Sphingobium yanoikuyae: one gene and its partner. The protein of the gene in region 1 interacts with the protein of each later gene in a pairwise test. Links are inferred from orthologs where the notes say so. Each region holds a gene or a part of one and is shown on either strand. Other genes may lie near its edges. The genes, in order: sucD and sucC.

Evidence for each region.
Region 2: the proteins of sucD (region 1) and sucC interact in binary tests that used the Escherichia coli proteins (3 or more experiments, as listed by UniProt). The link is inferred for Sphingobium yanoikuyae from one-to-one orthologs.

Annotation. Positions count from the first base shown.
Region 1 is NZ_CP139979.1:646,122-655,129, forward strand. What follows is about bases 1-2,933. They hold sucD (succinate--CoA ligase subunit alpha), read left to right. Parts: upstream 1-991; coding sequence 992-1,876; downstream 1,877-2,933. Other genes in these bases: mdh (malate dehydrogenase), read left to right, coding at 1-892; U0025_RS03000 (2-oxoglutarate dehydrogenase E1 component), read left to right, coding at 1,975-2,933. Outside these bases: more of U0025_RS03000, read left to right, coding at 2,934-4,770; odhB (2-oxoglutarate dehydrogenase complex dihydrolipoyllysine-residue succinyltransferase), read left to right, coding at 4,779-6,026; lpdA (dihydrolipoyl dehydrogenase), read left to right, coding at 6,134-7,534; U0025_RS03015 (hypothetical protein), read left to right, coding at 7,629-7,904; U0025_RS03020 (GGDEF domain-containing protein), read right to left, coding at 7,880-9,008. UniProt on the Escherichia coli protein: Succinyl-CoA synthetase functions in the citric acid cycle (TCA), coupling the hydrolysis of succinyl-CoA to the synthesis of either ATP or GTP and thus represents the only step of substrate-level phosphorylation in the TCA.
Region 2 is NZ_CP139979.1:2,730,808-2,739,789, reverse strand. Bases 2,723-5,629 are described here. They hold sucC (ADP-forming succinate--CoA ligase subunit beta), read left to right. Parts: upstream 2,723-3,529; coding sequence 3,530-4,729; downstream 4,730-5,629. Other genes in these bases: U0025_RS12560 (electron transfer flavoprotein subunit alpha/FixB family protein), read left to right, coding at 5,588-5,629; U0025_RS12565 (electron transfer flavoprotein subunit beta/FixA family protein), read left to right, coding at 4,842-5,591; U0025_RS12575 (hypothetical protein), read left to right, coding at 3,056-3,382; U0025_RS12580 (low affinity iron permease family protein), read right to left, coding at 2,723-2,989. Outside these bases: U0025_RS12595 (glycosyl transferase family protein), read right to left, coding at 1-860; Na+/H+ antiporter NhaA, read left to right, coding at 1,056-2,270; U0025_RS12585 (hypothetical protein), read left to right, coding at 2,384-2,566; more of U0025_RS12580, read right to left, coding at 2,591-2,722; more of U0025_RS12560, read left to right, coding at 5,630-6,520; U0025_RS12555 (glycine zipper 2TM domain-containing protein), read right to left, coding at 6,584-6,967; U0025_RS12550 (hypothetical protein), read right to left, coding at 7,147-7,353; U0025_RS12545 (hypothetical protein), read left to right, coding at 7,490-8,092; U0025_RS12540 (cold-shock protein), read right to left, coding at 8,154-8,369; U0025_RS12535 (hypothetical protein), read right to left, coding at 8,481-8,982. UniProt on the Escherichia coli protein: Succinyl-CoA synthetase functions in the citric acid cycle (TCA), coupling the hydrolysis of succinyl-CoA to the synthesis of either ATP or GTP and thus represents the only step of substrate-level phosphorylation in the TCA.

The DNA of each region.
Region 1 (9,008 bases):
CAAGGGACTCGGTGACATCGTCCTGTTCGACGTCGTCGAAGGCGTTCCCCAGGGCAAGGCTCTCGACCTGTCGCAGTGCGCCTCGGTCGAAGGTTTCGATGCGAAGATCACCGGTTCCAACGACTATGCCGATATCGCGGGCGCGGACGTCATCATCGTCACCGCCGGTGTCGCCCGCAAGCCGGGCATGAGCCGCGACGACCTGCTGGGTATCAACCTCAAGGTCATGAAGGCCGTGGGCGAGGGCATCGCCGCCAACGCCCCCGACGCCTTCGTCATCTGCATCACCAACCCGCTCGACGCGATGGTCTGGGCGCTGCGCGAATTTTCGGGCCTGCCCTCGAACAAGGTCGTCGGCATGGCCGGCGTTCTGGACAGCTCGCGCTTCAACCACTTCCTGGCGGAAGAATTCAACGTCTCGGCCAAGGACGTCACCAGCTTCGTGCTCGGCGGCCACGGCGACACCATGGTTCCGGTGATCGAATATTCGACCGTCGCCGGCATCCCGGTTCCCGACCTGATCAAGCAGGGCCGTTCGACCCAGGAGCGCATCGACGCCATCGTCAAGCGCACCCGTTCGGGCGGCGGCGAGATCGTCGCGCTGCTCAAGACCGGTTCGGCCTTCTATGCGCCCGCCACCAGCGCGATCGCCATGGCTGAAGCCTATCTGGGCGACAAGAAGCGCCTGCTGCCCTGCGCCGCGAACCTGACCGGCCAGTATGGCGTCGACAATCTCTATGTCGGCGTGCCGGTCATCATCGGCAAGGATGGCGTCGAGCAGGTCATCGAGATCGAGCTGAACGACGAAGCCAAGGCCAACCTCCAGGTGTCGGTCGACGCCGTCAAGGAACTGCTGGAAGCCTGCAAGGGTATCGATCCCTCGCTCGCCTGAGCCAACCAGCTTGCACCGTCCCGTTCCAGGTAAGTGCGCAGCCTGGGACGGGTCGCTTTAGACCCAAGTGCCACGTCCACAGAGAATAAAGGGACACATATGTCCATTCTGGTGAACAAGAACACCAAGGTCATCACCCAGGGTATGACCGGTGCCACCGGCACCTTCCACACCGAAACCGCTCTTGCCTATGGCACGCAGATGGTTGGCGGCGTGACCCCCGGCAAGGGCGGCACGACCCATATCGGCCTGCCGATGTTCGACACCGTTGCCGAAGCCAAGTCGAAGACCGGCGCCGACGCCTCGGTCATCTATGTTCCGCCGCCGTTCGCGGCCGACTCGATCCTGGAAGCGATCGATGCCGAAATCCCGCTGATCGTCGCGATCACCGAAGGCATCCCGGTTCTGGACATGGTCAAGGTGAAGCGCGCCCTGTCGGGTTCGAAGTCGCGCCTGATCGGCCCGAACTGCCCCGGCCTGCTGACGCCGGGCGAATGCAAGATCGGCATCATGCCCGGCAACATCTTCTCGAAGGGTTCGGTCGGCGTCGTGTCGCGTTCGGGCACGCTGACCTATGAAGCCGTGTTCCAGACCACCAATGCGGGCTTGGGCCAGACCACGGCCGTCGGCATCGGCGGTGACCCGGTCAACGGCACCAACTTCATCGACGTGCTGGAACTGTTCCTGGCCGACGACGCCACCGAATCGATCATCATGATCGGTGAAATCGGCGGCGACGCGGAAGAACAGGCTGCCCAGTTCCTGATCGACGAAGCCAAGAAGGGCCGCAAGAAGCCGATGGCCGGCTTCATCGCAGGTCGCACGGCGCCTCCGGGCCGTCGCATGGGCCACGCTGGCGCGATCGTGTCGGGCGGCAAGGGCGACGCGGAAAGCAAGATCGCGGCGATGGAAGCGGCCGGCATCAAGGTCGCTGCCAGCCCGAGCCTGCTGGGCGAGACCCTGCTGGAAGTGCTGAAGGGCTGATCCGCCTTTAAAATATGATATGGAAACGCGGCCGGGCTGCACCCCGGCCGCACTTTCCCGCTCCGCGACTGCACGCGGCATGCATGGGACACAAGACGATGGGTTACGAGAACCAGGATTTCGAGATCGAACAGGGGCCGAGCTGGGCACGCCCCAACTGGCCGTTGGCGGACACCGACGACCTGACCGGGGCGATGGACCCGACGCAGATGCAGGTGGCCGTGAAGGCTGCTGCAAAGGCGCAGGGTGCCGCTGTTTCCGAGGCCGATATCGCATCGGCTGCCGAGGACGCAATCCGCGCGCAGATGCTGATCCGCACATATCGCGTGCGCGGTCATCTGGCCGCCAATCTCGATCCGCTGGGCCTGGCCAAGCGTGACCTGCCGGCGGACCTGACCCCGGAATATCATGGCCTGACCGATGCGTCGAAGAAGGTCTTCCTGGGCGGCACGCTGGGCCTGCAGTACGCGACCGTCGCGGAGATCGTGACGATCCTGCGCCAGAATTACTGCGGCAATGTCGGCCTTGAATATATGCATATCGCGGACGTCGAAGAGCGCCGCTTCCTGCAGGAACGCCTGGAAGGCAAGGACAAGGAAATCCACTTCACGCCCGAGGGCAAGAAGGCGATCCTGGCCAAGGTCATCCAGGGCGAGCAGTATGAGAAGTTCCTGGGCCGCAAATATGTCGGCACCAAGCGCTTCGGCCTCGACGGTGGCGAGTCCATGATCCCCGCGCTCGAAGCGGTCATCAAATATGGTGGCGCATCGGGTGTGCGCGAGATCGTGTTCGGCATGGCCCATCGCGGCCGCCTGAACGTCCTCGCCAACGTCATGGCCAAGGGCTTCCGCGTCATTTTCCACGAATTCTCGGGCGGCACTGCCAACCCCGAAGACGTGGGTGGTTCGGGCGACGTGAAATATCACCTTGGCACCTCGACCGACCGTGAGTTCGACGGCGTCAAGGTCCACATGTCGCTGGTCCCCAACCCGTCGCACCTTGAAACCGTCGATCCGGTGGTGCTGGGCAAGGTCCGCGCGCAGCAGACCTTCCGCGATGACCTCACCAAGCATGAGCAGGTTCTGCCCGTGCTGATCCACGGCGACGCGGCGTTCGCGGGGCAGGGTATCGTCTGGGAATGCCTCGGCTTCTCGGGCGTCAGCGGCTACAACACCGGCGGCTGCGTCCACTTCATCATCAACAACCAGATCGGCTTCACCACCAGCCCGCAATTCTCGCGCGGCTCGCCCTATCCGTCGGACGTGGCGAAGGGTGTCCAGGCGCCGATCCTGCACGTCAATGGCGACGATCCCGAAGCCGTGACCTTCGCGACCAAGCTCGCCATGGAATATCGCCAGAAGTTCCATCGCGACGTCGTCGTCGACATGTGGTGCTATCGCCGCTTCGGTCATAACGAAGGCGACGAGCCGGGCTTCACCCAGCCGCTGATGTACAAGGAAATCCGTCAGCATCCGCCGGTCAGCGACATTTATGCCGCGCGCCTGAAGGCGGAAGGCGTGGTGGACGACGCGTTCGTCTCCGGTTCGACCGACGAGTTCGTCGCCCATCTGGAAGACGAGTTCGAAGCCGCCAAGAGCTACAAGGCCAACAAGGCCGACTGGTTCGCCGGTCGCTGGTCGGGCCTGCACAAGCCGGCCGATGCCGAAACCGCGCGCCAGAGCGTGGAATCGGCTATCAACCAGAAGCTGTTCGACAGCCTGGGCCGCACGCTGACCACGGTTCCCGAAGGCCATAATGTCCACAAGACGCTGAAGCGCGTGCTGGATGCCAAGGCCGAGATGTTCAAGTCGGGTGCCAATTTCGACTGGGCGACCGGCGAGGCCCTGGCCTTCGGTTCGCTGCTGTCGGAAGGCTATGGCGTTCGCCTGTCGGGTCAGGACTCGGGTCGCGGCACCTTCAGCCAGCGTCACGCGGTCTGGACCGACCAGGACACCGAGGCCAAGTATATCCCGCTCTCGACCGTGCCGCATGGCCGTTTCGAAGTGCTGGACTCGCCTTTGTCCGAATATGGCGTGCTGGGCTTTGAATATGGTTTCGCTTTGGCGGACCCGAAGAGCCTGGTGATCTGGGAAGCGCAGTTCGGCGATTTCGCCAACGGTGCGCAGATCATCTTCGACCAGTATATCGCGTCGTCGGAAACCAAGTGGCTGCGGTCCAACGGCCTCGTCTGCCTGCTGCCGCACGGCTATGAAGGCCAGGGGCCCGAGCATAGCTCGGCGCGTCTGGAACGCTATCTGCAGCTGTGCGCCGAAGGCAATATCCAGGTCGCGAACATCACGACCCCGGCCAATTACTTCCACGCGCTGCGTCGCCAGATGCTGCGGCCCTTCCGCAAGCCGCTCATCATCATGGCGCCCAAGTCGCTGCTGCGTCACAAGGCCGCCGTCAGCAAGGCCGAGGACTTCCTGGGCGAAACGCACTTCAAGCGCATCCTGTCGGACCCCAATGGGTCGGCCGACAAGGATACCAAGCGCCTGGTGCTCTGCTCGGGCAAGGTCTTCTACGACCTGATGGAAGCCCGCGACGCCGCCGGCGACGCCAACACCCAGATCGTCCGTATCGAACAGATTTATCCGTTCGCGACCGACGCACTGGCCACGCGCATCGAGCGCATGACCAATCTGGAAGATGTCGTCTGGTGTCAGGAAGAACCGCGCAACAACGGCGCCTGGTCCTTCGTCGAACCCTATATCGAGGAAGCGCTGGCCAAGGCCGGCAAGGCGCCCAAGCGCGCCCGCTATGCCGGCCGCAAGGCTTCGGCATCGCCTGCCACGGGCCTGGCCTCGCGCCATGTGTCCGAACAGGGCGCCCTCGTCGCCGATGCGCTGGGTCACAGCGTTCGTGAAGAAATCCGTCGCCAGAAGAAAGGCTGAGAAAGCACATGGCAACCGAAGTCAAAGTCCCCACGCTGGGCGAATCCGTTACCGAAGCAACCGTCGGTCAGTGGCTCAAGAAGCCGGGTGAAGCGGTCAAGGCCGACGAGCCGATCGTCAGCCTGGAAACCGACAAGGTCGCGGTCGACGTGCCCTCGCCGGTCGCCGGTGTCATGGGGGATCTGGTCGCCAAGGAAGGCGACACGGTCGAGGTCGGCGCGCTGCTGGCCTATGTGAACGAAGGCGGTGCCGCTGCCGCCGCGCCGGCTGCTGCCGCTGCTCCCGCCGCCAAGGCGGAAGCCGCTGCACCCGCGCCGGCCGCTTCGGCCCCGGCTGCATCGGACGACGAAGAGGGCGGCAGCCTGACCCTGTCGCCGGCGGTCCGCCGCCTGGTGCTGGAGCATGGTCTTGACCCGAGCAAGATCAAGGGCACCGGCAAGGACGGCCGTCTGACCAAGGACGACGTCATGGCCGCCGTCGCTGCCGGCACTGCCAAGGCTGCTGCTGCGACCCCTGCTTCGGCGCCTGCCGCCGATGCGCCGGCCGCTGGCCCCAGCCGCAAGCAGGAACGCGTCAAGATGACCCGCCTGCGCCAGACCGTCGCCAAGCGTCTGAAGGAAGCGCAGAACAACGCTGCCCTGCTGACCACGTACAACGACGTCGACATGACCAACGTCATCGAGGCGCGCGCCAAGTACAAGGATCTGTTCGAGAAGAAGCATGGCGTCCGTCTGGGCTTCATGGGCTTCTTCACCAAGGCCGTCTGCATGGCGCTGAAGGACATTCCGGGCGTCAACGCGCAGATCGAAGGCGACGAGATCGTCTATAACGACTTCGCCGACATCTCGGTCGCCGTTTCGGCCCCGACCGGCCTGGTCGTTCCGGTCATCCGCAATGCGGAAAGCCTGAGCGTCGCTGCCATTGAAAAGACCATCGGCGGCTTCGGCAAGAAGGCCAAGGAAGGCAAGCTGACGATGGAAGATATGAAGGGCGGCACCTTCACCATCTCCAACGGCGGCGTGTTCGGTTCGCTGCTGTCCAGCCCGATCATCAACCCGCCCCAGTCGGCGGTTCTGGGCCTGCACCGCATCGAGGACCGCCCGGTCGTCCGTAACGGCCAGATCGTGATCCGCCCGATGATGTATCTGGCGCTCAGCTATGACCATCGCCTGATCGACGGTCGTGAAGCGGTGACCTTCCTTGTCGCGGTCAAGAACGCGATCGAGGATCCGACCCGTCTGCTGATCGACCTGTAATAATCACCATTTATTGTTGCCCCGGCTTCGGCCGGGGCGCCTCTTGCCCTTGATTTGGGGCAGAGCGATGCCAGTTTGGCTGGCATGACTGGAGAAGGGAAAACCCCATGTCCGATTTCGATTATGACGTCCTGGTTATCGGTGCTGGCCCGGGTGGCTATGTCGCCGCGATCCGTGCTGCGCAGCTGGGCCTGAAGACCGCCTGTGCCGAAAGCCGCGAGACGCTGGGCGGCACCTGCCTCAACGTCGGCTGCATCCCGTCGAAGGCGCTGCTGCACGCCTCGGAACTTTATGACGAGGCCGCCAATGGCGCGCTCGCCAAGCTGGGCGTCAAGATCGACAAGATGAGCCTGGACCTGCCCACCATGCAGGGCCAGCGCGTCGATGCCATCAAGGGCCTGACCGGCGGCATCGAATATCTGTTCAAGAAGAACAAGGTGACCTGGCTCAAGGGCCTGGCCAGCTTCACCGGCGCCAACACCGTCGAAGTGAACGGCGAGAAGGTGACGGCGAAGAACATCGTCATCGCCACCGGTTCGTCGGTCGCCCCGCTGCCGGGCGTGGCCGTGGACAATGCGGGCGGCAAGATCGTCGATTCGACCGGCGCGCTGGAACTGGACAAGGTTCCGGGCCATCTGGTCGTCGTCGGCGGTGGCGTCATCGGTCTGGAACTGGGTTCGGTGTGGAAGCGCCTGGGCGCCAAGGTCACTGTCGTCGAATATCTCGACCAGATCCTGCCCGGCATGGATGGCGAAGTTCGCAAGGAAGCCAACAAGATCTTCAAGAAGCAGGGCTTCGAATATAAGCTCGGCACCAAGGTGACCGGCGCCGAAGTCGGCAAGTCGGGCGTGACCCTGACCGTCGAACCCGCCGCCGGTGGCGACGCCGAGAAGATCGAAGCCGATGTCGTTCTGGTATCGATCGGTCGTCGTCCCAACACCGAAGGCCTGGGCCTCGACAAGATCGGCCTGGAGCTGAACGCGCGCGGTCAGATCGAGACCGACCATGAGTTCGGCACCAAGGTTCCGGGCGTCTGGGCGATTGGTGACGTCATCCCCGGCCCGATGCTGGCGCACAAGGCCGAGGACGAAGGCATTGCCGTCGCCGAGAATATCGCGGGCCTGACCGGCATCGTGAATCATGACGTGATCCCCTCGGTGGTCTACACCAAGCCGGAAATCGCGGGCGTGGGCCTGACCGAGGAAGCCGCCAAGGAACGTGGCGCCGTCAAGGTCGGCAAGTTCCCGATGATGGCGAACAGCCGTGCCAAGACCAATCACGAGCCCGACGGCTTCGTGAAGATCATCGCCGACGCCGAAACCGATAAGGTGCTGGGCGTGTGGATCATCGCCACCGTCGCCGGCACGATGATCGCACAGGCCGCGCAGGCCATGGAATTCGGCGCATCGAGCGAAGACATCGCTTACACTTGCCATGCGCACCCGACGCACAGCGAAGCGATCAAGGAAGCGGCGATGGCCGTGACCGGTAAGCCGATCCACATGTGATCGACTGCGCGATCGCAGGATAAGGGAAGGGGCCTCCGCCAAGCGGGGGCCTTTTTCTTTTGGGGAAGGACGCGCGCTGCTCTATCGGACGGGCATGAACCAATTCCCCTCCAGCCAGTCGGTGCCGTCGGCCAATCCCGAGCGGTTGTTCTTTGCGCTGTGGATCATCTTTTCGGTGCTGACCGCGCTGGCCGACATCATCGCGATCGTCCGCCATCCCGAAATGACGTTGCAGATATTGCCGCAGACGGCCCTGGGGCTGGCGGTGTGTCTGCCCTTCGGCGCGGTCGCGATCCTGCTGCGACGCCGGCGGCTCAAGCGCCAGGCCGCGCGCGACGCCTTTCTTCAGGCGATGGCGCGGCTCGACTGAGCATCGCCGGCGGGCGCCAGCGCGGGCCGAATGGCGACGCGATTGCGGCCCTTTTCCTTCGCTTCATAGAGCGCGCTGTCGGCGCGGGCGATCGCGTCATGGATCGAGCGGTCGGCGCGATGCAGGCTGGTGAGGCCGAAGCTGGCGGTGAGCGGGCCGGGCAGGCCAAGCCGGCTTGCCGCCTGTTCGGCAAAGCGCAGCCGGATCGCGTCGGCAATGCCGGTCGCCATGGCGGGGTCTGCGCCGGGCAGGAAGAGGATGAACTCCTCGCCGCCGAAGCGGGCGATGACGGCATCGGCCGGGGCCAGCGCCCGCAGCGCATCGGCCAGCGCGACGATCACCCGGTCGCCCAGCCCATGGCCATGGGCGTCGTTGACCCGCTTGAAATGATCGATGTCGCAGGCGATCAGGCTGCCGCTGGCATCATGGCGGGCCACCGCCTCCTCGAACCCGCGGCGATTGAGCAGGCCCGACAGCGGATCGACATGGGCATCATGGCGGTAACGGGTGAGCACGTCCTGCATGGCTGCCGCGAGCGCCGATAGGGCCAGGAACAGGCCGAACATGCAGGCCAGCGCCTGCATCAGGAAGGCATATTGGCTGTCGCGGAACGCGACGCCGCCGGGCAGGGTGAAGGACACGCTGCTGCCGCGCAGCAGATTGTCGAGCGCGACCAGGGTGACGGCGGCATAGAGGGCGCGATCGGGCCAGCCGCGCAACTGGCCGCGGCCCGCAATCAGCGGAATGGATATCAGCAGGAAGCAACCGAAATCGGACGACACCAGTTCCAGCGGGACGATGTCCCGCATCACTGCAAAGCTGCAGATCAGGATCGATATCGCCCAGATGGCGATGCGCAGCCCCAGCACCCAATTGGGGCGCCAGCGCGTCAGCAGCGCCTGGCTGAACAGCAGGAATCCGGTGGCAAAGGCGGTGTCGGCGACGATGCCCCACAGGTCCGTGGGCAGGAAGTCGAACGCGACCGGCACGGAAAAGCCCGTGGCGACGCTGAAGAAGGCACCGCTCCACCAGCCCGCTTCGCGCGCGCCCCAGCCCCAGACGATGAGGAAGGCGACGCCGAAGCTGGCCATCATGATGGGCAGG
Region 2 (8,982 bases), 2.1 Mb from region 1 along the record:
GCATCACGGATGCGCAGGAAGATGCCCCGGCCGCCCATGTCGGCGATCCGCAACCCTGCCTCATAGTCTTCGGTCAATGATCCCGGATCGAATGGCCCAGCGCCAGCATGCGGGGCGAGAGCGGCCAATATATTTCTTTCAAAGGCGCAGGCGACGCCAGCAGAGGGAATGGATGCACCAAGAAATTCCCTTACTGTCAGGGACTTCCCATGGGCTTCCGCAAACTCATCGCAATAATGATTGGCGATGGCACGGGAAAACCAGGTGCCGCGACCGGGGAGGGGGAGTACCGGCAACTGCACGAGCGCGAACCGGTCGATCATATGATCGAACAGCCGGATTTCATCGGGATGCACGACGTCTTCGGCATCATGCATGACGATGGCCTTGAACCGGATGCCGCTTCGACCTTCCTCCGCCAGCATGCTGCGCCAGTTGATGTTCAGGCAATCGGCCTTGGTGGTCGGACCGGGGCGGTCATTCACGCACAATATGATATGCGGTTGATCGATGGCGGCCGATGCGATCGCGTCGATCGTCGCCGGATCATTGGGATAGGCGCCGACGAATATGCGATAATCGGCATCGCCCCAGCAATGTACGGCATGGCGCAGCATCGCGCCGATGACCTCCGCTTCCTGCCAGGCGGGAATGAAGATGGCGATACGGCCGGGCGTCGATGACGGCGGCAATGTCGCCATCGTCATGCGGAGGCGGCGAGGGTACCGGACCGCCCGCCAGGCTCGGCGGATCAGGAACAGAAGGTCGATCGCCAGATCATCCAGCCCGCCCAATGCAAAGCCGATGACCGCGAACAACAATATCTCATAATGCAGCGCCTGTAGCGCGCCAAAGAGCATGTCCCCCACGATCCCGGATTTCCCCTGTCCCGATCGCCATGCGGCTGGGTGAATTTATGTCATGAGAACAGCGGTCTTCCAAGTATTTTGGAGAAAAGCTGTCAACATTGGCCGGCGGATCTGGGTTGGACCTGAGCGGAAATTTCCCTAAGGGGGAAGAATGGCAATACCGGCAAGCACTTATGGAGAAGAGACGTGACCGAACGGCCCGTGTCCGCCATCAGGAATTTCCTGAAGGGAGAAGCAGGCAGTGGCGTCTTGCTGATGATTTCGGCCGCGATCGCAATGATCATGGCGAATCTTCCGGGTGCTGCCGGCCATGTCTATCATGACATCTTCCATATGGTGACGGGGCCGGTGCTTGCTCCTGCGCTCGGTCCCATGACGATCCATTTGTGGGTCAATGACGGACTGATGGCGATCTTCTTCCTGCTCGTCGGGCTGGAGATCAAACGTGAGTTCGTCGATGGCGGCCTGTCCACCTGGGAGAGGCGGCGCCTGCCTTTCATCGCGGCGGGGGCGGGCATGATCGCGCCGGCGCTGGTCTATCTGGCCGTTACGGCTGGGGAACCGGCCCTGGCGCGCGGCTGGGCGATCCCGGCGGCCACCGATATTGCCTTTGCGATCGGGGTTCTGGCGCTGCTGGGATCGCGGGCGCCCGCATCGATCAAACTGTTCCTGACGGCGGTCGCGATCGTCGACGACATGGGCGCGGTGGCGATCATTGCGCTGGCCTATAGCCAGGGGCTGGATATCATGGCTTTGGCCGGCGCCTTTGTCGTCCTGCTGGTCATGTTCGGGATGAACCGTGTCGGTGTGCGATCCTTGGCACCTTATCTCATCGGCTTCCTGCTGCTCTGGTATCTGATGCTGCTGTCGGGCGTACATGCCACGATCGCGGGCGTGCTCGCCGCCATCACCATCCCGGTCAATCGCACGCCGGGTGCGCCGGATGCGGTGGACAGTCCGCTCCATCGCCTGGAACATCTGATCCATCCCTGGAGCGCCTATCTGATCGTGCCGCTCTTCGGCTTTGCCAATGCCGGCATCACGCTCAATGGCGAAGCGATCGGCGCTCTGCTCAGTCCCTTGCCGATCGGCGTGGCGCTGGGGCTGCTGCTTGGCAAGCAACTGGGCGTGTTCGGTAGCATCTGGCTGGCGCAGAAACTGGGCATCGCGGCGCGGCCTTCGGGGGCGACCTGGGTGCAGATTTACGGCATGGCGCTGTTGTGCGGCATTGGCTTCACCATGAGCCTGTTCATTGGCGCGCTCGCCTTTCCGGGGCAGCCATTGCTGGTCGAGGAGGCCAAGATCGGCATCCTTGGCGGATCCTTGCTGTCCGCGCTGTGCGGTTATGCGGTGCTGCGTTTTGCACCAGCGCCGCGTTCGGTCGAGCGGGGCGCAGGGTGAGGGGAATCGCGTAGCATTAACCTTCATGCTACTATCGCCTTGCCGTTGCCGCGACTCGCTTCGCGTCAGCGCGCCGACCGCACTTTCGAAAAATACGGGAGGAGGGCGAACCGATGGAGACGGACGTCAACTATCTGCTGCATCGCCAGCAGATGTCGCTGATAAACGCGCAGGCAACAACATCGCCCGAGGGGCGCGCTGCCTATGAAGGGCTGGCACGCGGTTATATCGATCAGGTCGAAGCCTATCGCAGGCGCAATGAGCAGCAGGAGAGGCTGATCATTCCGGCACATTGATTCTCCGGCCGTTGCCTCATCGCGCTATCGACGGGAAATCAGGCGATCGATCACTTCCTGATGCGGGCCATCGGCACCGCATTCCCGTTCCAATATCGTCTTGATCTTTTCCAGTTCGGCTTCGGTCAGATGTTCGATGCCGATGAAATCGTTGCGCGCGGTCTCGATCGAACGGATCAGTTCGTCGAGCTTGGCCTGGATCGCGGCGCCGTCGCGGTTCTGGGCATTCTGGATCAGGAAGACCATCAGGAAGGTTACGATGGTCGTGCCGGTATTGATCACCAGTTGCCAAGTGTCGGAATAATGAAAGAGCGGGCCGGTCACGCCCCAGATCAATACCACGCCGACCGCCAGGATGAAGGCGAGCGGCTGGCCAGTCCAACTGGCGATCCGTGCCGACAGGGCGGAAAATATCCGATCCATGCAAACTCCTTTGGCTGTCCTGCGCATTTAGGCTCTGTTCAGCCATCTGCTGTCATGGCCGTGCCCATGGCAACCATATCTTTTCGTGCAACGATCGGCGTGCTCGCCGGCTCCCTTCTGCTGGCCTCCTGCGCCAGCGTTTCCCCCGAATCACGCGTGCGCGCCGGGCTGATCGATGCTGGTCTTTCGCCGCGCATGGCGGGCTGCATGGCCGAACGCATGGTCGATCGGCTCAGCCTGGTGCAGTTGCGGCGGCTCCAGTCGATCGCCTCGCTCCACAAGTCGCACATGGGCAAGATGAGCATGGACGAACTGCTCTATAAGGTCCGTGCGCTGGAGGATCCGGAGATTTTCCTGGTGACCAGCAAGGCCGCCATCCACTGCTCCTTCTGACGCCGATTTCACAATAAAGCAGGGTCGGGCTTCGCAAGGGTTTTGCAATTTTGCAAAGTCGTTTTGCGAAATGGCTCTGGCCCTGCTTCCTCGCCTGTGCTTAACCCGCCTCAACAGTTTTCCTGTGAACAAAGGACGGGCTAGCCCATGAACATTCACGAATATCAGGCGAAGGAACTGCTCGCCAAGTATGGCGCGCCGATCGCCGCCGGTCACGCTGCCTTCACCGTCGAGGAAGCCGTCGAGGCCGCCAAGAAGCTGCCCGGGCCGCTCTATGTCGTGAAGTCGCAGATCCACGCTGGTGGCCGCGGCAAGGGCAAGTTCAAGGAACTGGCCCCCGAAGCCAAGGGCGGCGTCCGCCTCGCCTTCAACCTGGACGAGGTGAAGGCCCACGCCACCGACATGCTCGGCAACACGCTGGTCACCATCCAGACCGGCGAAGCGGGCAAGCAGGTCAATCGTCTGTACATCACCGACGGCGCCGACATTGCCAAGGAATTCTACCTGGCGTTGCTGGTCGATCGCGCCACCAGCCGCATCGCCTTCGTCGTGTCGACCGAAGGCGGCATGGACATTGAAGAGGTCGCCCACTCGACCCCCGAAAAGATCCACAGCTTCTCGGTCGATCCGGCCACCGGCTTCCAGCCGCACCACGGCCGCGCCGTTGCCGCTGCGCTCGGCCTGACCGGCGACCTCGCCAAGCAGGCTTCGAAGGTTGCCGCGTCGCTCTACGCCGCGTTCCTCGACACCGACGCCGAGCAGATCGAAGTCAACCCGCTGGCGCTGACCGAGCAGGGCAACCTCCTCGTCCTCGACGCCAAGGTCGGTTTCGACGGCAACGCCATGTTCCGTCACAAGGACATCGCCGAACTGCGCGACCTGACCGAGGAAGATGCTGCCGAAGTCGAAGCGTCGAAGTACGACCTCGCCTACATCAAGCTGGACGGCAACATCGGCTGCATGGTGAACGGCGCTGGCCTGGCCATGGCGACCATGGACATCATCAAGCTGAACGGCGAATTCCCCGCCAACTTCCTGGACGTGGGTGGCGGCGCCACCACCGAAAAGGTGACCGCAGCGTTCAAGATCATCCTGAAGGACCCGGCCGTTAAGGGCATTCTGGTCAACATCTTCGGCGGCATCATGAAGTGCGACATCATTGCCAATGGTATCGTCGAGGCTGCCAAGGAAGTGAACCTGTCGGTTCCGCTGGTTGTCCGCCTGGAAGGCACCAACGTCCAGCAGGGCAAGGACATTCTGGCCAATTCGGGTCTGCCGATCGTCCCCGCGGATGACCTGGGCGATGCGGCCAAGAAGATCGTGGCAGAAGTGAGGAAGGCGGCCTGAGCCCCCTAATCACCTGAGAAGATACGCCATAGGGCGTGGGTGACCTGGAAACGGGTCGCCCACGTCCGTGTTCGCGTTGGCGGGCGATGGCGTGAAAATGGAGGATGTTGAAATGAAGATCCTTGTTCCCGTGAAGCGGGTTATCGACTACAACGTAAAGCCGCGCGTGAAGGCGGATGGCACGGGCGTGGACCTGGCCAACGTCAAGATGAGCATGAACCCGTTCGACGAAATCGCCGTCGAGGAAGCCATTCGCCTGAAGGAAAAGGGCGCGGCGACCGAGGTCGTGGCGGTATCGATCGGCGTCGCCAAGGCGCAGGAAACGCTGCGCACCGCGCTGGCGATGGGCGCGGACCGCGCCATCCTGATCCAGACCGATGACGAAGTCGAACCGCTGGGCGTGGCCAAGCTGCTCGCCAAGGTGCAGGAAGAGGAAGGTGCTGGCCTGATCATCCTGGGCAAGCAGGCGATCGACGATGACAGCAACCAGACCGGCCAGATGCTCGCCGCGCTGCTGAACCTGCCGCAGGGCACGTTCGCCAGCAAGGTCGAGGTCGAGGGCGACAAGGTCAACGTCACCCGCGAAGTCGATGGCGGCCTGGAGACGGTGAAGCTCAACACCCCGGCGATCATCACCACTGACCTGCGCCTCAATGAGCCGCGCTATGCGTCGCTGCCCAACATCATGAAGGCCAAGTCCAAGCCGCTGGCGAACAAGACCCCGGCTGATTACGGCGTCGACATCGCCGCCCGTCTGGAGACGCTAAAGGTCTCCGAACCGCCCAAGCGCTCGGCCGGCATCAAGGTTGCCGATGTCGATGAACTGGTGGCCAAGCTCAAGGCTCTGGGAGTTGCAGCATGACGAAGACGCTCGTTTGGGTTGAACATGAGGGCGGCGCCGTCAAGGATGCGACCCTTTCCGCCGTGACCGCCGCCGCCAAGCTGGGCGAAGTCCATCTGCTGGTCGCAGGCCAGGGCGTCGACGGCGTGGCCGCCGAAGCCGCCAAGATCGCCGGCGTGGGCAAGGTCCATGTCGCCGACGACGCGGCCTTTGGCCATGCGCTGCCGGAGAATGTCGCGCCGCTGATCGTCGAGCTGATGGGCCATCATGATGCGTTCGTCGCGCCGGCCACCAGCAACGGCAAGAATATCGCGCCGCGCGTCGCCGCGCTGCTCGATGTCATGCAGATCAGCGATATCCTGTCGGTCGAGAGCGAAGATACCTTCACTCGCCCGATCTATGCCGGCAACGCGATCGCGACCGTCAAGTCGAAGGACGCCAAGAAGGTCATCACCGTTCGCGGCACCGCCTTTGAAAAGGCGGCCAAGGACGGCGGCAGCGGCGCGGTGGAAGCCGTGGCCTCGACCGGCGACAAGGGCATTTCCGCCTTCGTCGGCGCCGAGATCGCCAAGCTGGAACGGCCCGAGCTGACCAGCGCCAAGGTGATCGTGTCGGGTGGCCGCGCGCTGAAGGACGGTCCGACCTTCGAGGAATATATCATGCCGCTGGCCGACAAGCTGGGCGCGGCCGTGGGTGCCTCGCGCGCTGCGGTCGATGCGGGCTATGTCCCCAACGACTATCAGGTCGGCCAGACCGGCAAGATCGTCGCGCCGGAAGTCTATATCGCCGTCGGCATTTCTGGTGCGATCCAGCATCTGGCCGGCATGAAGGACAGCAAGACCATCGTCGCCATCAACAAGGATGAGGATGCGCCGATCTTCCAGGTGGCCGACATCGGCCTGGTCGGTGATCTGTTCAAGGTGGTGCCGGAACTGACCGGCAAGCTGTAAGCCGAATTGGCTTGAGTAGGAAAGGGCGTGGGGAGCGATTCCCACGCCCTTTTTCTGTGCGGGCTATTCGCAGTTGATGTCGTTCTTGTCGATGGCCCGGCCGGCAAGGGCGCCGCCGGCGCCGCCCAGGATGGTGCCGAGCGTCTTGGAGCCGCCGGGAGCGATGACATTGCCGAGCACGCCACCGGCGATGGCGCCGACGATGGTGCCGGTGGTGCCGTCATCCCGCTTGCAATAATAGCGGCCGTCGCGGTCGCGGTAGATCTGGTCATTGTCGCCGAGATGGCGGCGCGGCGGGCGGCGATCCCGGTCGCGGTCACGGCCGCCGGGCGGACGGTTGTAGCCGCCGGGGCGGTCATAGCCATAGCCGCCGCCATAATTGTCCGAGGCGCAGGCGCCGAGCGGGAGCATGGCAAGGGCGGCAAGCGCCATTATGGGGGTACGCACGGGATAGTCTCCTCTTCTTTTCCCTGTCGCGAGGAGAACCCGCAAGCGGCGCGAAGGTTGCGCCAAGATACTGATCAGAAACGCGAAACCGCCCGCCACTGCCATCGAGAGGGGAGTGCGGCAGCGAGCGGACGGCATCAACGGCGCGTCGAGGGGACGCGCCGCCGAGGGGATGGGGCTTAATGGGCCAGGGGCGAGGCGCCGCTGGCCGTGGCCGGGGTGACGACCGGGGCCGGGCTGTCCTGGATGCGCTGGTCCTCCAGCTTGGCACGGGCTTCGTTGTAGCGGGCGACGAGGTCGTCCTTGAACTCGGTCAGCTTGCCGTCGTCATAGAGCTTCTTGCCGACATAGCCGGCGATGGCGCCGAAAATCAGGGTGCGGATCATGGGGAACTCCTTGGTTGCCAGTCGGGGAAAAGAACCGGCGTCGGCGACAAGGGTTCCGAGCATGATTGCGTCCGCGACGGGCCTTGCTAGTCTTGCGACGGACGGTGGCGGGGGCCGCCGTGACAAGGGGGTGGCAATGTCGGCATTCGATCTGGTGTTCGCGGTGTTCGGGCTGCTGCTGGGGCTGGCGATCGCCGAGGTGCTGGGCGGCTTTGCCCGTGCGCTGAAGCTCAAGCGGACGGCCAAGCCGGTGCGGATCGGCTGGCTGACGCCGCTGCTGGGGCTGTTCGTGCTGCTGGACCTCACCAGCTTCTGGGGCAGCGCCTATATCATGCGGGACCAGATGGATGCGAGCTATCTGACGCTGGTCGTGGTGCTGGCGATCGTGGGCGTCTATCATCTTGCCGCGTCGCTGATCTTTCCCGACGAGCCGGAACAATGGCCCGATTTCGACGACTGGTATGACCGGCAGAAGCGGATGGTGATCGGCGGGCTGCTGCTGGCCAATGTCGCGGTCACGATCGGCCAGGGCGTGCTGGAAGAGGTAAGGCCGGTCGCCGATGCCCCCGCCGGACCGCTCGCCCCCTATGCCGCGCCGATCCTGCTGGGCGGGCTGGTGGGGTTGCTGACCCTGCTGGTCGCGCTGCTGCGGGTGCGGAGCCGGCGCGCGAACATGGCGATGCTGATCGCGGCGAACCTGATCCTGCTGGGCGCCAGCATCGCCGAGGATTATATCTGACCGGGCCGGATAAATCGGGACCGGGCGCCACGGTGAGGTGGCGCCCGGCTCGATTGGCCGATTATTCGGCGTGGGCGATGTTCACCGCGGCCATCTTGCCGCGCTTGTCCTGCTCCAGGTCATAGGTGACGCGGTCCTTCTCGCGCAGGGTGGCGAGGCCGGCGCGCTCGACCGCGCTGATGTGGACGAACGCGTCCTGGCCGCCGGTGTCGGGCTCGATGAAGCCATAGCCCTTGTCGGCGTTGAAGAACTTCACGGTTCCGGTGATGCTGCTCATGATATTTCCTTCTTTCATGCGGCGGACCCATGGCGGGCACGCCGGGTCGCTAGAGGGGCAGGGAAAGAGGGAGATAGGTGCCGCAAAGCGCCGAAGACCGTCGATTTGCGACTATAGCAGCGCCCTTGTACGGCATTGCGGGCGTCCTGGCAAATCACTGGCCGTTTCGGCGGGGGCTGCCGCCGCGTCCTCCTCTTCCGCCTCGTCTTCCTCATCCTCGTTCAGAAGCTCGTAACCGGCCGCTTCCAGCACGGCGATTTCCTCGTCACTGCCCGGCGCGAAGCCGAAACGGGCGTCGCGGGCGCGGGTTGCGGCTTCCTCATAGGGGCGGGCCTGCGCCTCCAGCTCCGCGGCATAGGCGGCCTCCTCGGCTTGTGTCAGGGCGCGGTCATACTCGTCGATATCGTAATAATCCTCGCTCTGGTCGCCGGTGAAGCCGGGCGGGGCGGGGTAATCGGTGCGCAATTGCTCGCGATCCTCATCCCACCAGACGCCGCGCAAACGGGTCGCGGCCTCCTCGGGCGGCAGGTCGGCGCGGTGGATATGGGGCGGAAGTTCACACCGTTCATTGCGGTCGGAAAAGGGCGAGATTCCGGGCTGGATGGGCGGGCGT